Regions from separate parts of the Sphingomonas sp. R86520 genome, predicted to be linked through region 2. Evidence: predicted binding sites of a transcription regulator. Region 2 holds the regulator's gene; each other region holds the start of a gene.

Region 1 (4,607 bases), 1.3 Mb from region 2:
ACGCCAGCAGCGACGAAGATGCCTGGCCCAGCGCACAGGCGCGGACCAGCAGGCCAACTTCGCTGACCTTGCCTGCATCGTCGACGGCGACGTCGATCGTCACGCGACTGCCGCAGATCGGCGAGCGGCGTTCGGCGGTCGCCATTGGCTCGGACAGGCGTTCGTGATGCGGGATCGAGGCGGCGAGGCGCAGGATCTCGGCGTTGTAGAGGGGCGCGCTCATGGTTTCGGCTCGCTTGCGGTATCGGATTTGGGAGGCGTCGGCGTGTGCGCGCCGAACACCGGCTGGCCGCGACGACGGCGATCGACGAAATCGGCGATGCTGGCGCTGGTCGCGTTGAGCAGCGGATAGGTGCGCGACTTGGTCATCCATTCGGGCCGGCGCGAGGCTCCACCGCTCATCGTGTCGATGACGAGGGTCGCGAGCAGGAACACGAGGCTGGCGAGGATCAGGCCTTTCAGAGCGCCGAAGCCGAAACCGAGCGCGCGGTCGACGGGGCCGAGGATCGAGGTCCGCGTCCGCGCGCCGATCGCGTTGGCGACCAGGCGGCCGCCGATATAGGTGACCCCGGTGATGATCGCGAAGGCGAGCACCGCGGCGCCGCTGACCGTGCCGATCATCGGCGTCAGCGCGGCGGCGAGCGGGATGTGAAACAGCTTGAGCATCGCCACCATCGCGACCCAGGCGAACATCGACAGCACTTCGGTGACGAACCCGCGGATCAGCCCGAGTACCGCAGACCCGGCGACGGCGATCAGGACGACGATGTCTAGGGCGGTGAGGTTCATGGGTGATGGAATAGGGACGCCGGAGGCGAACCGCTAGTGCGAGGTTGGGTTTGCGGCGGGACATTGGGCGACTCGACACTTGCACCCTCTAGGCAAGCCCCTCCCCGGCGGAGGCCGGGGTCCAGTTGGGGAACGTTGCCAACTGAAGTCCGCGCCTCGTTACTGCGACCTTGCCAACTGGGCCCCGGCCTCCGCCGGGGAGGTACATTTGTTCGTCTGAGTAGCCACCGAACAAGTCCGGGGTGACGGGGGAAGAGTGACCGCGGGAAGAAGGCAGTCGTCCGCCTACCCCACACCCCACACCCCCTCTCTTGTTCTCCCGCGAAGGCGGGAGCCCAGACTGGATCCCCGCCTTCGCGGGGAAACAATGTTCGAACGCCTACCCCCGCCCCATCATATGGTCGACGAACGAGGCCAGCGTCTTGAAGCCCGACAGCTTCATCCCACTCTTCTCGCCCGTCATGGATGCGGGCACGAGCGCGCGTTCGAAGCCGAGCTTGCTCGCCTCCTTCAGTCGCAACGGGCCATGCGCGACCGGGCGGATCTCGCCCGACAGCGCAACCTCGCCGAACGCGACCGCATCGACCGGCACCGGCCGCTCCGACATCGCCGAGATCAGCGCCGCCGCCACCGCCAGATCCGCCGCCGGATCCTGCACGCGGTAGCCGCCGGCGATGTTGAGATACACTTCGGCGCTGGAGAAGCTCAGCCCGCAGCGCGCCTCCAGCACCGCGAGAATCATCGCCAGACGCCCCGAATCCCAGCCGACCACCGCACGCCGCGGCGTCGCACCGGACGCGAGGCGTACGGTCAGCGCCTGGATCTCGACCAGCACCGGCCGCGTGCCCTCCAGTGCCGGGAACACCGTCGCCCCCGTCATCGCATCGTCGCGGTGCGTCAGGAACAGCGACGACGGGTTGCCGACCTCCGCCAGCCCTTCGGTCTGCATCGAGAACACGCCGATCTCGTCGGTTCCGCCGAAGCGGTTTTTGATCGCGCGGAGGATGCGGTACTGGTGGCTGCGCTCGCCTTCGAACGACAGCACGGTGTCGACCATGTGCTCCAGCACGCGCGGGCCAGCGATCGAGCCGTCCTTCGTCACATGTCCGACCAGCACCACCGCAGTGCCACGCTCCTTGGCGAACCGGATCAGTTCCTGCGCCGACGCGCGGACCTGGCTGACCGTGCCGGGTGCGCCCTCGATCAGGTCGGAGTGCATCGTCTGGATCGAATCGATCACCAGCATCGCGGGCGGCCGCGTCTGCAACGTCGTCAGGATGTCGCGCGTCGAGGTTGCCGCGGCCAGCTGCACCGGCGCATTGCCGAGCCCGAGCCGACGCGCACGCAGGCGCACCTGGTCCGCCGCTTCCTCGCCAGAGACGTACGCGACCGACTGCCCCGCGAGCGCCATCTTCGCCGCCGCCTGCAACAGCAACGTCGACTTGCCGATCCCCGGATCGCCACCGATCAGCGTCGCCGATCCCTCGACGAAACCGCCGCCCAGCGCACGGTCGAGTTCGGCGATGCCGGTCGCCATCCGGTCGGGCAGCTTGATCTCCGCATCGAGCCCGACCAGCTGGATCGCGCGGCCGCCGGTCTGCAGGTTGTGCTTCGAATGGAACGGCGTGGCGGCGGTGTTCGCCTCCTCGACCAGCGTGTTCCACTCGCTGCAATCGCTGCATTGCCCTGCCCAGCGGTGCGACACCGATCCGCAGGCCTGACATACGTAACGCTTCTGGGGTTTCGCCATGGGCCCGATGTACGAGAACGATACGGGAACATCAATGGCGGGCGGCCAGCGTATGGTACAGATTCAGTGGCGCTTGGCGGCACACGGCGTTATCCGCGCGACGATGCACGCCACCGATCTGCGCATCGCCCTGTTCAGCGGCAACTATAATTACGTTCGCGATGGCGCGAACCAGGCGTTGAATTTGCTCGTCGGCCATCTGCTGTCGCAGGGCGTCACGGTGCGGGTCTATTCGCCGACCAACGCCAAGCCCGCCTTCCCGCCGACCGGCGACCTGGTCGCGGTGCCGTCGTTGCCGCTCCCCGCAGGACGCGGCGAATACAAGATGGCGCGCGGGCTGCCGGCCGCGATCCGCCGCGATCTCGATGCGTTCGCGCCGAACATGATCCACGTGTCGGCGCCCGATTTCCTCGGGCATCGCGCGATCAGTTATGGACGCCGCAACGGCATCGCCACGGTCGCCTCGCTGCACACGCGCTTCGAGACCTATTTCCGCTATTACAAGATGGCGTTCTTCGAGCCGATCATGGTGAAGATCCTGACGCGCTTCTACAACCGGGTCGACGAAGTGCTGGTGCCGGGGCGCGGCATGGCCGAGATCGTCCGCGACTGGGGCGTGGCGACGCCGACCGCGATCTGGTCGCGCGGGGTGAACCACGACCGCTTCACGCCGACGCGCCGCGATCTGGCGTGGCGGCGCGAGCGCGGGATCGCCGACGGTGAAATCGCAGTCGGTTTTCTCGGGCGTCTGGTGAAGGAGAAGGGTCTCGACGTCTTCGCCGACGTGATCCGGACGCTGGAGCAGCGCGGCGTGCCCCACAAGGTGCTGGTGATCGGCGAGGGTCCGGCGCGCGACTGGTTCGCAAGCCACGTGCCGGGCGCGGTGTTCGCAGGCTTCCAGTCGGGCGACGACCTGGGCCGTGCCGTTGCGTCGATGGACGTGTTCTTCAACCCCAGCGTGACCGAGACGTTCGGCAACGTGACGCTCGAGGCGATGGCGGCGGGTGTCCCGGTGGTCGCCGCACGCGCGTCTGGAGCGGTCGGGCTGGTCGACGACGGCGTGACCGGATTTCTGGTGCCGCCGACCGATATTGCCGGGTATGCCGATGCGATCGGGCGGATCGTTTCGGAGCCGGGGCTGCGCGAGACGATGGGGTGGGCCGGGCACGACAAGGCCGCCGGCTATCGTTGGGACACGATCAACCAGGCGGTCTTGGATGCGTATATCGAGGTGATGGCCCGGCGCGGGGCGTAAGCCGCACCATCGTCTCCGGTCGCCTTGCCCGTATTTGCACCCAAACCCCGAGCCACCTCGACCCCGTCACCCTCCCCCAATAACCGTCACCCTCCCCCAATAACCGTCACCCTCCCCCAATAACCGTCACCCCAGCGAAAGCTGGGGTATCCCTGTTGGCGGGGGCTGCGACCCGAATAGGGAGATCCCAGCTTTCGCTGGGATGACGGTACGGGGTGATGACGGTCGGGGGACTGACGGTCGGAGGCTGATGGTCCGAGGCCGATGGTCGGGAGCCGATGGTCGGGGGCCGATGGTCGCGGGAGCGTCCGCTTAAACCGCCACCCAGTCGAACGTCAGCGGCGCCTCGCGAAACGCGAAGCGGTCGAGGTGGCTGGAGACCACCCCGCGCATCCGGTCGACGTCCTCGCCCTCCGGCACCGTCAGCGCGACGTCGAGCGTCTCGCTGTCGGCGCGCATCTCGAGCACCGCGCCGCTCGGGAAGGCGATGCGACCTTCTTCCTCCGAGAACGTCACCTCCATCTTGTGGCTCCAATGCTTGGCAAGCTGCTGGAGATACTTGCTCGCCGAGTGCGTCGGGACGCGTGCTACCGAGACGCTCACTTCAAACGCTCGATCTTCTGCGCGGCCTCATCGAGCAACGCCGCGACTTCGTGCAGCGTATCTTCGTTGACGTCCTCACGCATCAGCCGGTGCTGGAGCACCTGCCGCAGATTGCCCATCGCCCGCCGGATCGGCGCGCCATCGGTCCGCTCGGACTCCGCCCCGACCGCTGCCAGCCGGGCGAACAAGCCGTCCACCACGGCCGCATTC
Region 2 (4,607 bases):
ACCATGACCGCCGAAGCCGCTGCGGCGATCGGCGCCGGGACCGCGAAGAAAGGCGACGTTCTCGCCGTCGCCCGCGTTGCCGGTATCATGGCGGCCAAGCGCACCAGCGACCTGATCCCCCTCTGCCACCCGCTCCCGCTCACCAAGGTCGAAATCGAGCTCGTGGTCGACGCGGCCGGCGTGACGGCCACGGCGACGGCCTCGACCGAAGGCAAGACCGGCGTCGAAATGGAAGCCCTCACCGCGGCGACCGTCACGCTCCTGACGATCTACGATATGGCCAAGGCGATCGACAAGACGATGGTCCTTAGTGACATCCGCGTGATCGCCAAGAGCGGCGGCAAGTCCGGCAACTGGACCGCCTGACCAAGCCTTCCCCGGCAGGGGAAAGCCGAGAGTTCAACTCAGCCGAGGAGGCTCGCCGACGCCCTATTCGACCCGCGTGCGTACAGTTTACGCACATCGCGCACCATCGACCGGACCGTCGATCAGCCCATCGATCGGCTCCATAGCCTCCGCAATCTCGCCGGCAGCGCGAACAAGACCTGTCCTGCATGCCAAACCCATGGCAAAGCACGAAACATGGCCGCAGACCACGCCCCTCTCCCGTACGCATCGGACCCGGAATACGTACGTACGAACCGCGCCCAGCGTCTGCACTTCCTATACTGCACTCCCCGAAACCGCCCGATTTTCGAGTCGCAAGCATGACCCTGGTCCCCGTCGCCGAAGCTCAGACCCGCCTCTTCGCGATGGCCCCCCGCGTCGGCCATGAGACCGTCTCGTTGCGCGATGCCGCGGGCCGCTGGGCCGCCCAAGACATCCTCGCGCGTCGCACGCAACCCGCGGCCGACCTTTCGGCGATGGACGGCTACGCCATCCGTTTTGCCGACCTTCCCGGTCCCTGGACGGTCATCGGGGAGAGCGCGGCGGGCCGTCCGTTCAGTGGCAAAGTCGGCCCGGGCGAGGCGACGCGCATCTTCACCGGCGCTGCGATGCCCGAGGGTGCCGACAGCGTGATGGTCCAGGAAGAAGCCGACCGCGACGGCGCAACCTTGATCCTCGCCGGGGAAGGTCCGCCGACGTTGGGCCGCAACACCCGTCGCAAAGGCCTCGACTTCTCGACCGGCACCCGCCTGATCGCCGCGGGCGACCGTCTGAGCCCGGCGCGCATCGCCGTCGCCGCGACCGGGGGCCACGGCAGCCTGATGGTGAACCGCCGCATTCGCGTTGCGGTAGCGGCTACCGGCGACGAGCTCGTGCCCCCCGGCTCGACCACCGACGGCGTCGCGCTTCCGGAATCGAACGGCATCATGCTGGCGGCGATGCTCGCGGACATGCCCGTCGAGATTGTCGACCTGGGCATATTGCCGGATCGCCTCGACGTCCTGCGCGACGCCTTTGCCAGCGTCCAGGCGGACCTGCTGGTCACCACCGGCGGCGCATCGGTCGGCGATCACGACCTCGTCCGTCCGGCGATTGAGGCAGCCGGTGGCACGATCGACTTTTGGCGGATTTCGCTGCGTCCCGGCAAGCCGATGATGGCCGGCCGGATCGGCGAGATGATGGTGCTGGGCCTTCCCGGCAACCCGGTCTCCGCGTTCGTGACCGCGACGCTGTTCGTAAAGCCCGTCGTCGCGCACATGGCGGGCGCCCGCGATCCGCTGCCGCAGATGACGCACGCCCTGCTCGGCGAAGACCTCCCCGCGAACAATGCGCGTACCGATTATCTCCGCGCCGAACTTCGCGACGGCAAGGCTTATGCCTCGACGATCCAGGACAGTTCGATGCTGCTCACGCTCGCGCGGTCGACCTGCCTGATCGTCCGGCCGGGCAATGCGCCGATTGCAACGGAAGGCGAATCGGCAGAAATCCTCGTGATCGCCTGATACGGGCGCTTGACGGCGTTAATTATGTTCCATAGAAGTTCCCAGTCTGTTCCGGACGGAGAACCGCCATGCTCACGCGCAAGCAGCACGAACTCGTGTGCTTCATCAACGACCGCCTCAACGATACCGGCGTCTCGCCGTCGTTCGAGGAGATGAAGGACGCGCTGGATCTGAAATCCAAGTCTGGCGTCCACCGGCTGATCAGCGCGCTCGAGGAGCGCAACTTCATCCGCCGCCTGCCGAACCGCGCGCGCGCGCTCGAAGTATTGCGGATGCCCGAGCGTCCGGAAAAGAAGACCCCGACAAAGGCCTCGAACGTCAAGGCGGCCCCCGCCGCCGCGACACCGCAGCCGGCCAACGACGTCATCGAGATTCCCCTCCATGGCCGCATCGCCGCCGGCGTCCCGATCGAGGCGTTCGAAGGCAGTACCATGCTCGCAGTCCCCGCGGCGTTGCTGGGTTCGGGCGAACATTATGCTCTCGAAGTGTCGGGCGACTCGATGGTCGAGGCGGGTATCCTGGACGGCGACTTCGCGCTGATCCGCCGCACGGAAACGGCACGGGATGGCGAAATCGTGGTCGCGCTGATCGAAGACAGCGAAGCGACGCTCAAATACTTCCGCCGCGAAGGCGCGATGGTTCGCCTCGACCCGGCCAACCGCGCCTACGACCCGCAGCGCTACGCGCCGGCACAAGTCCGGGTTCAGGGCAAGCTCTCGGGCATCCTTCGCCGCTACGACTGAATACTGATGAGAGGATCTGTCGTTCCTGCGCAGTCGGGACGACGGAGCCTTTCACGGCCGGTACCGCTGGCGATGGTTTGGGTCGGGGCTGCGCTTGAACGGCCGCCCGAGCCTGGGCGGATCCCGCCAGGGGTGACGGTCGCTTGGGTTCAGGATCGTGACCATGCGCCCCGCCCCCAAAGTCAACGCAACGCCGCCAGTCCGCTTCAGGACGAACCGATCCAGCTTCAGCCAGCGCGGCGTACACCGCTTCGGCAGCCCACGTTCGCTGACGACAATGTCCGCCAATCGGCACGCGGCGATCAGGTCCTCGATCGGCACCATATAGGCACTACGCGTCGCCAGCACCCGCCAAGTACGCCCGCGGGCGACGATGTCGGTCATGCACAGATCGCGACTGCACCGCGCGTCAGGCTGGTCGGCGAGCAGCAGCGGCTCACCGTCGACCCCGCCATTCTCGGCAAGCGTATCGCGCGTATAGTCGCCCGCCCGATCGCGAAGCATCGCAAGTCCCGCCGCGGTTCTAACGGCGACATGCCGCCCGTCACCCGTCACGAGGATGTCCGGAGCCGGCGTCGTCAGCGCCCAGATCGCGCCGATTGCGAGCGGAACCGCCCCCAATCGCCGCCACCGCGTGCGCCACAAGGCGATCCAGATACCTCCGAAGACCATCGCCGCGAACGCCGCGGTCGGCATCGCAGGCAGAGACCGGACCGAACCTGGCGCATTCGCAACGAGATGCGCGAGCCACAGCAAGCCATCGAGCGAGCGCTGAACGAGCCACCACGCCGGTCCGCCCAACCCGGCACAGTCCAGCAACAACGCCAGCGCTTCCAGCGGCATCACCACGAACGTCGTGAGGGGAATCGCGACGATGTTGGCGAACGCGCCGTACAGCCCGGCCCTGTGAAAGTGATAGACCGCGATCGGCATCAGCGCGAGTTCTACGAGCAGCCCCGTCAGCAGCAGCGACGCGGCATCCCGCGCCAGTTTGCGCGCGCGTCCTTCGTCGTGCGGACCGAAGACGGTGCGGATCGCCGGATGTTCGTGCAACGCCATGATCGCGGTGATCGCGGCGAACGACAACTGGAAGCTCGGACCGGCCGCGGCCTCGGGCAGGACCAGCATGATGCAAACCGCGCCCGCAGCAACCAGACGCAAGGTCATCGCCTCACGACCCATCGCCAGCGCCGCGAGTACCAGCAGCGCGGCCACGCAGGATCGGATTGTCGGCACCTGGCTCCCGGTCAACAACGTATAGCCGATCGCCGCCGCGGCCCCCGCCAATGCAGCAAGCAGCGGCAATCGGCTATGCAGCGCGAACCAAGGACTCAAGGCCAGCAGGCGCGATACGATCAAGATCGTCGCTGCCACCGCCGCCGTGATGTGCAACCCACTCACCGACAACAGGTGCGCGAGCCCGGCGCGGCGCATCGCCTCCGAATCTTCCTCGCTGATCGCGCCGACGTCGCCGGTCGCGAGCGCTGCAGCGATGCCGCCCGCGCTTCCTTCCAAGTGCGATACGATGTGGTGCGACAGCGCGACGCGGATGCCCGCCCCGGACCCGCTCGACTTGATGATGACGACCGGTGCGAAACCTCGCCCGGTTGCGCCGATCCCGCCAAACCACGCGACGCGCGCGAAGTCGTAGGCGCCCGGTACCGCAGGCAAGGGCGGTGGCATCAGACGCGCCCGTAGGCGGACGACCGCGTCCGTCCCGAGCAGCTTGGGCGCATCCGCTTCGGCCAAGTTTACCCGGACGCGGTACGGCAGGGCGACGGGTTGCCCGCCGGTCTCCATACCCTTCGCGATCGGCAGCACCGTCAGCCGGACCAGTCTACGCGCGACCAATGGCTCGATCGCCTCGACCTTCGCCGAGAAACTCGCAATCGTCGGGCCGCCCAGTACAGCCCGCCCCACCCAATCCGACCGCGCCCAGATGAGCCCGAGCCCCAGCGCCGCCGTCAGTGACCCG
Region 3 (4,607 bases), 1.3 Mb from region 2:
TGGCGGCTCTTCAGCGCCTGCGTGACGCGCGCGCGTGCCGCAGCGACATCGGCTGGCACGCCGTCGGCATGCGCGACATACGCGGCCGACGCCGCGCGGGCGCTCTCGACGAACGCCGGCGTCGCGCTCTCGGGCATCGTCCGGTTGAGCGCATAGGCGGTTGGCGCGCAGCCGATCAGGATCAGCATGATCAGCCCCATGCCCTTCTGCCCGTCATTGCTGCCGTGCGCGAAGCTGACCGCGGTGCACGTGCCGATCAGCAAGGCGCGAATGCCGCGCGGCGGCGGGGTCTGGCCCTCGGGCGCCTCGTACAGCTTCCGGTCGCGCAGGAAGCGCTTCATCACCAGCAACAGGACCACGGCACCGACGAAGCCGACCACCGGGCTGAACGCGAGCGCGGACAACACTTTCCAGACCTGCGCCATGTCGACACCCGACGTACCGTCGGCGCCACCGATCAACTGGTTGGCCAGGCCGACGCCGAGGATCGACCCAATCAGCGCGTGGCTCGACGAATTGGGCAGGCCCGCCGCCCAGGTCGCCAGGTTCCACAGGATCGCCGCCAGCAGCAGGGCGAAGATCATCGCGAACCCGCCGACGCTGCCGACGTTGAGGATCAGGTCGACCGGCAGCAGCGTGACGATCGAATAGGCGACCGCGCCCGACGACACCATGACGCCGAGGAAGTTGAAGAACCCCGACCAGACCACGGCCAGGGGGGCCGGCATCGAATGCGTGTAGATCACAGTCGCGACCGCGTTCGCCGTGTCGTGGAACCCGTTCACGAACTCGAAGCCGAGTGCGATCAACAGCGCCAGCGCGAGGAACGCGAACGCACCACCCGCCAGCGTTTCACCGACCTGCGCGGTATCGGTGGCGATGCTGATACCGGCATAGGCCAGCCCGCCGACGAGAACGGCCAGGAACAGCCACCGCCCCAGCGGATGAATCGCATGGTCGAGCCGAGGACCCGACGATATGCTCGTCGGGCGTGCAATCGACTCAGACGTCGACAGGATGTTGGTTGCCATGATGACACCGCCATCGCGCAGCGCTGTGACGCTTTTATGACAAATGCTTGTAACCTGGATCAAGGCGCGACCGTTCCTTGCACCCGCGTGCCGACGTCCACCGAGCCGCTCGCTCGCGCTTCGTAGCGCCGTGCAAGTCATACGCGCTTGCCCCATTGCCGTGCGTTCCCTACCTGTTCACGGGTGAACCAGATCGCCCAAACGTCCGCGCCGCAAGCAGAGCCTCCCTATCTCCGCGGTCTCAATCCGCCGCAGCGCGAGGCCGTGCTGACGACCGATGGCCCTGTGCTGATCATCGCGGGCGCCGGCACCGGCAAGACCGCCGCGCTCACCGCACGGCTCGCGCACCTGATCTTCACCAAGAAGGCGTGGCCGTCGGAAATCCTGAGCGTCACTTTCACCAACAAGGCCGCGCGCGAGATGCGCGAGCGGGTCGGTCGGCTGGTTGGCGACGCGGTCGAGGGCATGCCGTGGCTCGGTACCTTCCACGCGATCGCCGCGAAGATGCTGCGTCGCCACGCCGAACTGGTGGGGCTGCAATCCAACTTCACCATCCTCGATACCGACGACCAGTTGCGTTTGCTGAAGCAGCTCATCCTCGCCGCCGACATCGACGAAAAGCGCTTTCCGACCCGCAGCCTCGCCGGGCTGATCGACCAGTGGAAGAACAAGGGCCTCGTCCCCGCCGACATCGATGCGGGCGAGAGCGAGCGCTACGCCAATGGTCGTGGCGGCGAATTGTACCAGCAATATCAGGCGCGGCTGATCGCGCTGAATGCGTGCGATTTCGGCGACCTGCTGCTGCACATGCTGGTCATCCTGAAGACGCACCGCGACGTGCTGAGCCTGTACCAGCAGCGTTTCAAATACATCATGGTCGACGAGTATCAGGACACCAACTCGTCGCAATATCTCTGGCTGCGGCTGCTCGCGCAGGAGCGCAAGAACATCGCCTGCGTCGGCGACGACGACCAGTCGATCTATTCGTGGCGGGGCGCGCAGGTCGAGAATATCCTCAAGTTCGAGCGCGATTTTCCGGGGGCGAAGGTCATCCGGCTTGAACAGAACTATCGGAGTACGCCGCATATTCTGGGCGCTGCGTCGGGCGTGATCGCCAACAATGGCGGCCGGCTGGGGAAGCAGTTGTGGACTGAGCTCGACGTCGGCGAGAAGGTTAAGGTCATCGGCGTCTGGGACGGCCCCGAGGAAGCGCGGCGGGTCGGCGAGGAGATCGACATCGTCCGCCGCTCGGGCAAGAGTCTCGACGAGGTCGCGATCCTGGTCCGCGCCCAGCACCAGACGCGCGAGTTCGAGGACCGCTTCATCGCGGTCGGCATGCCGTACAAGATCGTTGGCGGCTTCCGCTTCTACGAACGCGCCGAAATCCGCGACGCGCTGGCGTATCTGCGCGTCGTCAACCAGCCGGCGGACGATCTCGCCTTCGAACGCATCGTCAACGTCCCCAAGCGCGGGCTCGGCGACAAGGCGGTCGCGCGCATTCACCAGCTCGCGCGGGCCACCGGCACGCCGCTGACCACCGCCGCCGCGCGCATCCTCGACACCGACGAACTGACCGGCGCGGCAAAGAAATCGCTCGGCCGCCTGGTCGGCGACATCGCCCGCTGGCGCGACATGGCGACCAGCCTGCCGCACGCCGAACTCGCCCGGCAATTGCTCGACGAAAGCGGCTATACCGCGATGTACCAGGCCGAGAAATCGGTCGAAGCCACCGGTCGCCTGGAGAACCTCAGCGAACTCGTCCGCGCGATGGAGGAGTATGACTCGCTCGGCGCGTTCCTGGAGCACGTCTCGCTGGTGATGGACAACGAAGGCGGCGCGCAGGATCCGCAGGTCACGATCATGACCATCCACGCCGCCAAGGGTCTCGAATACGACACGGTGTTCCTGGTCGGCTGGGAGGAAGGCCTGTTCCCGTCGCAGCGCTCGCTCGACGAAGGCGGCGTAAAGAGCCTCGAGGAGGAACGTCGTCTCGCCTATGTCGCGATCACGCGTGCACGGCGGCTGGCGGTCATCATCCACGCCGCCAACCGCCGCATCTATGGCCAGTGGAACTCGTCGATCCCGAGCCGCTTCGTCGCTGAACTTCCCGCCGAACATATCGACACGGAAACGACGATGTCGGGCGGCGCGAGCCTGTGGCAGGCGAACTGGTCCGATCGCGCCGATCCGTTCGCCGATGTCGCGCGCGGCACCGGCCGGGGCCCCGGCTGGCAACGGGCGGCGGGCACCGGCAGCACCTTCTCCGCGAAACCGGCGCGCGTCGTCGAAAGCCGTTCGAGCGCGGTCAGCCTCGGCAACAAGGGGCGAGACGACTTGTCGCTCGGCATGCGCGTCTTCCACCAGAAATTCGGCTACGGGCTGATCGCAGAGATCGAAGGCAACAAGCTGGAGATCGATTTCGAACAGTCGGGCCGCAAGCGCGTGATGGACAGCTTCGTGACGCTCACGCCCTAACGACATCAGTCGGGAAATGGATCAGCCGGCGGTCTGATCGGCGAGCGAGAAAATCCGCTCCATGACCGCCCATTTCGGTCCCGAGGGATCGAGTGGCTTCTGATAGGCGTCCATCTCCGCCTCCCACGACGCGATCACCGGCTGTACCGCGGGATCGGCGGCGCGCGGAAAATCCTCCTCGACCTCGGCGATCATCACGAGCCGGTCGGCGACCTGCCAGATCTCCATCTCTCGATACCCCCGCTGGACGATGTCGCGCACGACCTCGGGCCACACGGCGTCCGGCGCGTGTCGTTCGCGATAAGCGGCGATCAGCGCTGCGTCGGTGACCAGGTCGAGCGCGGTAACGATGCGGTACGTCACGGAAATCCCTTCGTAGCGGCGTATTCGTCAGACAATAGCGAACCCGCCCCTTTCCAAAAGCCACTTTGACTAATAAAACTGAGCCGAAGCATAACGACGCGCAGGAGATGGAATGAGACTGTCCGGCAAGACCGCGGTAGTGACCGCGGCGGCACAAGGCATCGGCCGCGCCACCGCAGAACGTTTCCGTGACGAGGGCGCACGGGTCTTCGCGCTCGACCGCGACGGCGATGCGCTGCAGGCGATCGACGGCGTCGACCGTCTCGTCGTCGACCTGCTCGACGCCAGCGCGATCGCCGCTTTGCCCACCACGATCGGCGACATCGACGTTCTCGCCAACGTCGCCGGCTTCGTTGCAGCGGGCGACATCCTGCAAGGCAGCGACGACGACTGGATGCTGTCGTTCGACCTCAACGTCCACGCGATGCACCGCATGACCCGCGCGTTCCTGCCGGGCATGCTGGCGCGGGGCGGCGGCGCGATCGTCAACATGAGCAGCATCGCATCGAGCGTGAAGGGCATCCCCAATCGCTACGCTTACGGCGCATCGAAGGCGGCGGTGGTCGGACTGACCAAGGCGATTGCCGCCGATTTCGTCGGCCGCGGAATTCGCTGCAACTGCGTGTGCCCGGGCACGATCGAGACCCCGTCGCTGCGCGAACGGATCGTCTCGCAGGCGGGGACGCAGGGCATTTCGGTCGGCGAGGCGGACGCGGCGTTCGTCGCGCGCCAGCCGAT
Region 4 (4,607 bases), 670 kb from region 2:
GCCGCGACTCTCAAGCCCGACACCGCGCTGAAGGCCGAAGCACAGAAGATCGCCGCCGCCAGCAGCGATCCCGCTACCCGCGCGTCCGCCGCGCTGGCGCTGGTGCAGACGCGTATCCGCTACTTCTACAGTGGTCTCGGCAATGGCGGCTACACGCCGGCCGCGGCGGATCTCACCTGGTCGCGACGCTTCGGCGACTGCAAGGGCAAGACCGTCCTGCTGCTCGCGCTGCTGAAGGAACTGGGGATCGACGCGGTGCCTGCTCTGGTATCGTCGGGCGATGGCGACGGCCTGAATACGCGCCTCGCGTCGCTCCAGGCCTTCGATCACGTCATCGTTCGCGCGACGATCGCCGGCAAGACCTACTGGCTCGACGGAACGCGCGGCGGCGACCGTGACATCACCATGATCGAGGCCCCGGCCTTCGGCTGGGCGTTGCCGATCACCGCTGCGGGCGCGGCGCTGGAGGCATTGCCGTCGCCGCTGCTGGTTCGGCCGGCGCTGCAGGTGGCGATGGAGTATGACCTGCGCGGCGGCACGACTTTGCCCGTCCCTGCGACCATCCGTGTCACGATGCGAGGCCCGGCGGCCTATGACCTGTCGCAAAAGCTCGGCAACGCATCGCAGGCCGATCTCAAGAAAGGCATGGGGACTGCGTTCGCAGGCCAGGATCGCAAGATGACGATCGACGACGTCAGCTACAAGCTCGACAAGACCACCGGCGAGCTGGCGATCACGCTTGTCGGCAAGATGCCGCTCGAATGGCAGCAGACCGGCACCGGTCGTCGCTATAAACTCGACGAAGGGTCGACGGGGAACACCACGATCACCGAACGCACCGACGACAAGCTGAAGGCGATCCCGTTCGCGCTGCCGCCGATGTTCATCTCCGGCAAGTTCACCGTCTTGCTGCCGCCGGGCGACAAGGGCTTTACCGTCACCGGTGCCGAGATCGACGACACTGTCGCCGGGATCCGCTTCAAGCGGACCAGCCGGATCGAGAACGACCGCGTGGTCGTCGATACCTCGGTCCGCACGGTCGTAACCGAACTGCCGTATGCCGCCGCGATTGCGGCCAACCCGCGGTTGCGCGAACTGAGCGGACAGCCGATCTACCTGCGAGACGCGACCTATGCAGCGGGCGCCAAGGAAACCGCGGCCGTCAGTGCGCCGCTGACCACGGTCGATGCGCTGCTCGATCGCGCCGCGGACTTTCTTAACCGCGGCCAGAACGATCTCGCGATCGCCGACATGAACGCGGCACTGAAGATCGAACCGCGACGGGCACGGGCGCTGGCCAATCGTGGCATCGCCCACGCCTGGAAACAGGAATATGCGCTGGCCGAAGCGGACTTCGCGGCATCCGCGGCGATCGATCCGAAGGAAGTCGTCTGGATGCGGGGCCGCGGCGTCGTCCTTGCCAGGCAGGGCCGGTTTGCCGCGGCGGCGGCGATGTTCGGTCAGGCGCTGGCCATCAAGGAGGATGACAGTTTCGCGCTGAACTGGCGTCTCTCCTGTCGCCGTATGCTCGGTCAGGTGGATCTGGCGCTCGCCGATGCCGACGCGATCTCTGCATCCGACCGCAAGAGCGCACCGTCCGCCGAGTTGCGCGCGAACATCCTCGTCGCCGCCGGTCGCGGCGATACCGCCATCAAGGAGCTCGATGCGCTGGTCGCGGCGGCGCCGACCGATCAGGACATGCGCCTGGTCCGGGCCGGCACGCTCGTGATGCTGGACCGAAACGCGGAGGCCATCGTCGATTTCGGCAAGGCGCTTGCCGCCGGCCCGAGCATCGCAGTGTACGCTGGCCGTTCTTCGGCCCGCCAGACCATCGACCCTAAGGGTGCACTGGCCGATGCGGACGCTGCCGTCGCACTTGATGCGAAGTCTTCCTGGGCACGCATCGTCCGTGTCCAGCGCCTGTCCGATGCGCAGCGCTACGATGCCGCCATTGTCGAAATCACCACGGCGATCGCGCAAGAAGAGACGCCGGAATTGCTGGTGTCGCGCGCCGACGTCTATCGCAAATGGAAGAAGCTCGATCTCGCCGCGGCCGATCTTCGGCGAGCACGGACGCTCGCCAAGGACGGTGAAGACCATAATACGCTGTGCTGGTGGGAAGCGACGACCAGCTTCTCGCTCGATACTGCGCTTGGCGATTGCGACGCAGCACTCGCGCTCAACCCGAACGCGTCGGCCTTCATCGACAGTCGCGGCATGGCGTTGCTCCAGCTCGGTCGCAACGGTGATGCCATCGCCGCCTTCGACCGCGCGTTGTCGCTGAGCCCGTTCCAGCCCGCATCGCTATATGCACGGGGCATCGCCAAGCTGCGGGCCGGCGACCGGCCGGGTGCGCGGGCGGACATCACCGCCGCGCGAAACCTCGCCCCCGGGATCGCCAAATCCTACGCCGAATACGGCATCGTGGCGCCGACGCTGTAACGCCTGGCAGCCGTCATGTCGCAGCGTCCGTTCGGTGTAAAGCGAGCCGTACCGAACGGACGCCGGCTTGGAAGGCGCGGGCGGTTCAGCCGTCCCGCGGCGTTTTGCCCGGTGCGCCGAACCCCGTCATCCAGCGTTCCAGCCCTGCCGTCACCGACCCCAGCACTTTGGTGAGTTCAGGCGAGAATGGCGGCATCTCGGCACGGGGTGGCTCGGACGTGTCGCCGGCAAACGGCCCCGTTCCCGCACTCTTGCCCGCCGCGTCCCTATCCGCCGCGTCCTTACTAGCTTCGGAAGGCTGCCGCGGCGCGTCTGCCGCTGCCGGCTTCGGTTCGGGAGCAGGAGGAGCGGGGGGCGGGGCGGGGCGAGGGGGGGCCGGCTTCGTGTCCTGGCGCGCGATCGCACCGGCCGCCGCCATCAATCCGGCCGCGATGACCTGGCGACCTGCCGGCGTACCCATCTGCCGCGCGATTGCCGCCGCAATCCCCGCCAGCGGGGCATGGTCGTGCTTCTTGCCGTGGCGGGCGCCCGCCGCATGCTTGCCCGGATCATGGCTGGTACCGCCGTGCGCTGCGCGATGCTGCTCGCCAGCCGTGCCAGCCTGCGCTTCGCGTTCGCGCCGCTTCCGCTCGTCCTTCTTCTTGCCCATGTCGCTCTCCAGCACTGTATTGCCAATCCAATACACCATGTAAGTATCGGCACGACCGCGGACAATGCCCCCTTTCGTTCGGCGCCCGCGTTACCCATCTTCGGGATCGACATCACGGCGCTGCGCAAGGCTTGCCGCACCCGAACAAATATGGAACAGATCGACTTATGCTGACCAAGATTTCCGTACGCGGCGCGCGCGAGCACAACCTCAAGGACGTCGACATCGACATCCCCCGCGACACGCTCACGGTGATCACCGGCCTCTCCGGCTCGGGCAAGTCGAGCCTCGCGTTCGACACGATCTACGCCGAGGGCCAGCGTCGCTACGTCGAGAGCCTCAGTGCCTACGCCCGCCAGTTCCTCGAACTGATGCAGAAGCCCGACGTCGACCATATCGAGGGCCTCTCGCCCGCGATCTCGATCGAGCAGAAGACGACGTCGCGCAACCCGCGCTCGACCGTCGCCACCGTCACCGAGATCTACGACTATATGCGCCTGCTCTGGGCGCGCGTCGGCATCCCGTATTCGCCCGCCACCGGCGAACCCATTGCCGCGCAGACCGTGTCGCAGATGGTCGACCGCGTCATGGCGCTCCCCGAAGGCACGCGCCTGTACCTGCTCGCCCCCGTCGTCCGCGGCCGCAAGGGTGAGTACCGCAAGGAACTCGCCGAGTGGCAGAAGGCCGGCTTCGCGCGCGTCCGCATCGACGGCACGATCCACGACATCGACGAAGCCCCCGCGCTCGACAAGAAGTACAAGCACGACATCGAAGTCGTCGTCGACCGCCTCGTCGTAGGCGGCGAGATCGCCACGCGCCTCGCGGAAAGCTTCGAAACCGCACTGAAACTCGCCGACGGCCTCGCCTATGTCGACCCCGCCGACCCGGTCGAGCCGCACACGCCAAAGTCGGAAATCCTCGGCAACCACGCCCCCGACGGCCGCATCGTGTTCAGCGAGAAGTTCGCCTGCCCGGTCAGCGGCTTCACTATCTCCGAGATCGAGCCGCGCCTGTTCTCGTTCAACGCGCCCCAGGGCGCATGCCCGGCCTGCGACGGCCTCGGAGAGAAATTGCTGTTCGACGAAGACCTCGTCGTCCCCAACCACATGCTCAGCATCAAGAAGGGCGCGGTCGTCCCCTGGGCGAAATCCAACCCGCCGTCGCCCTATTACATGCAGGTCCTCGGCAGCCTCGCGCGCGAATTCAAGTTCGACATCGAGACCCCTTGGTCCGACCTCCCGCCGGAGGTCCAGAGCACCATCCTGCACGGCTCGAAGGGCAAGCCCGTCACGCTCACCTTCATCGACGGCAAGAAGAAATACGACGTCAGCAAGCCGTTCGAGGGCGTCATCGGCAACCTCAACCGCCGCATGCTGCAGACCGACTCCGCCTGGATGCGCGAGGAGCTCAGCAAGTACCAGTCCGCCGCCCCCTGCGAAGTCTGCGGCGGCGCGCGCCTGAAACCCGAGGCGCTCGCGGTCAAGATCGCGATGAAGGACATTTCGTACGCCACGCA

The links. The regulator LexA, encoded in region 2, represses DNA repair genes until DNA is damaged. The targets are predictions, from matches to a motif close to GTTCCNCNCTTGTTCT.
Region 1: a site for LexA is predicted at 2,554-2,569, ahead of radA (DNA repair protein RadA). Genes of this name have one in related genera too.
Region 3: a site for LexA is predicted at 1,196-1,211, ahead of SJY41_RS09395 (ATP-dependent helicase). Genes of this name have one in related genera too.
Region 4: a site for LexA is predicted at 3,233-3,248, ahead of uvrA (excinuclease ABC subunit UvrA). Genes of this name have one in related genera too.

The regions. Positions count from the first base shown of each region.
Region 1 is NZ_JAXHBZ010000001.1:2,108,229-2,112,835, forward strand. Features, by position in the region: gene SJY41_RS09640 (iron-sulfur cluster assembly scaffold protein) at 1-223, opposite strand, end outside; gene SJY41_RS09645 (CvpA family protein) at 220-789, opposite strand; gene radA (DNA repair protein RadA) at 1,169-2,539, opposite strand; gene SJY41_RS09655 (glycosyltransferase family 4 protein) at 2,643-3,794, shown strand; gene SJY41_RS09660 (DUF2218 domain-containing protein) at 4,107-4,397, opposite strand; gene SJY41_RS09665 (PadR family transcriptional regulator) at 4,394-4,607, opposite strand, start outside.
Region 2 is NZ_JAXHBZ010000001.1:773,595-778,201, reverse strand. Features, by position in the region: gene moaC (cyclic pyranopterin monophosphate synthase MoaC) at 1-366, shown strand, start outside; gene SJY41_RS03820 (molybdopterin molybdotransferase MoeA) at 708-1,889, shown strand; gene lexA (transcriptional repressor LexA) at 1,958-2,632, shown strand; gene SJY41_RS03810 (ComEC/Rec2 family competence protein) at 2,684-4,607, opposite strand, start outside.
Region 3 is NZ_JAXHBZ010000001.1:2,061,417-2,066,023, forward strand. Features, by position in the region: gene SJY41_RS09390 (inorganic phosphate transporter) at 1-1,031, opposite strand, end outside; gene SJY41_RS09395 (ATP-dependent helicase) at 1,224-3,506, shown strand; gene SJY41_RS09400 (L-rhamnose mutarotase) at 3,528-3,869, opposite strand; gene SJY41_RS09405 (SDR family oxidoreductase) at 3,982-4,607, shown strand, end outside.
Region 4 is NZ_JAXHBZ010000001.1:103,474-108,080, forward strand. Features, by position in the region: gene SJY41_RS00580 (DUF3857 domain-containing protein) at 1-2,442, shown strand, start outside; gene SJY41_RS00585 (hypothetical protein) at 2,528-3,130, opposite strand; gene uvrA (excinuclease ABC subunit UvrA) at 3,259-4,607, shown strand, end outside.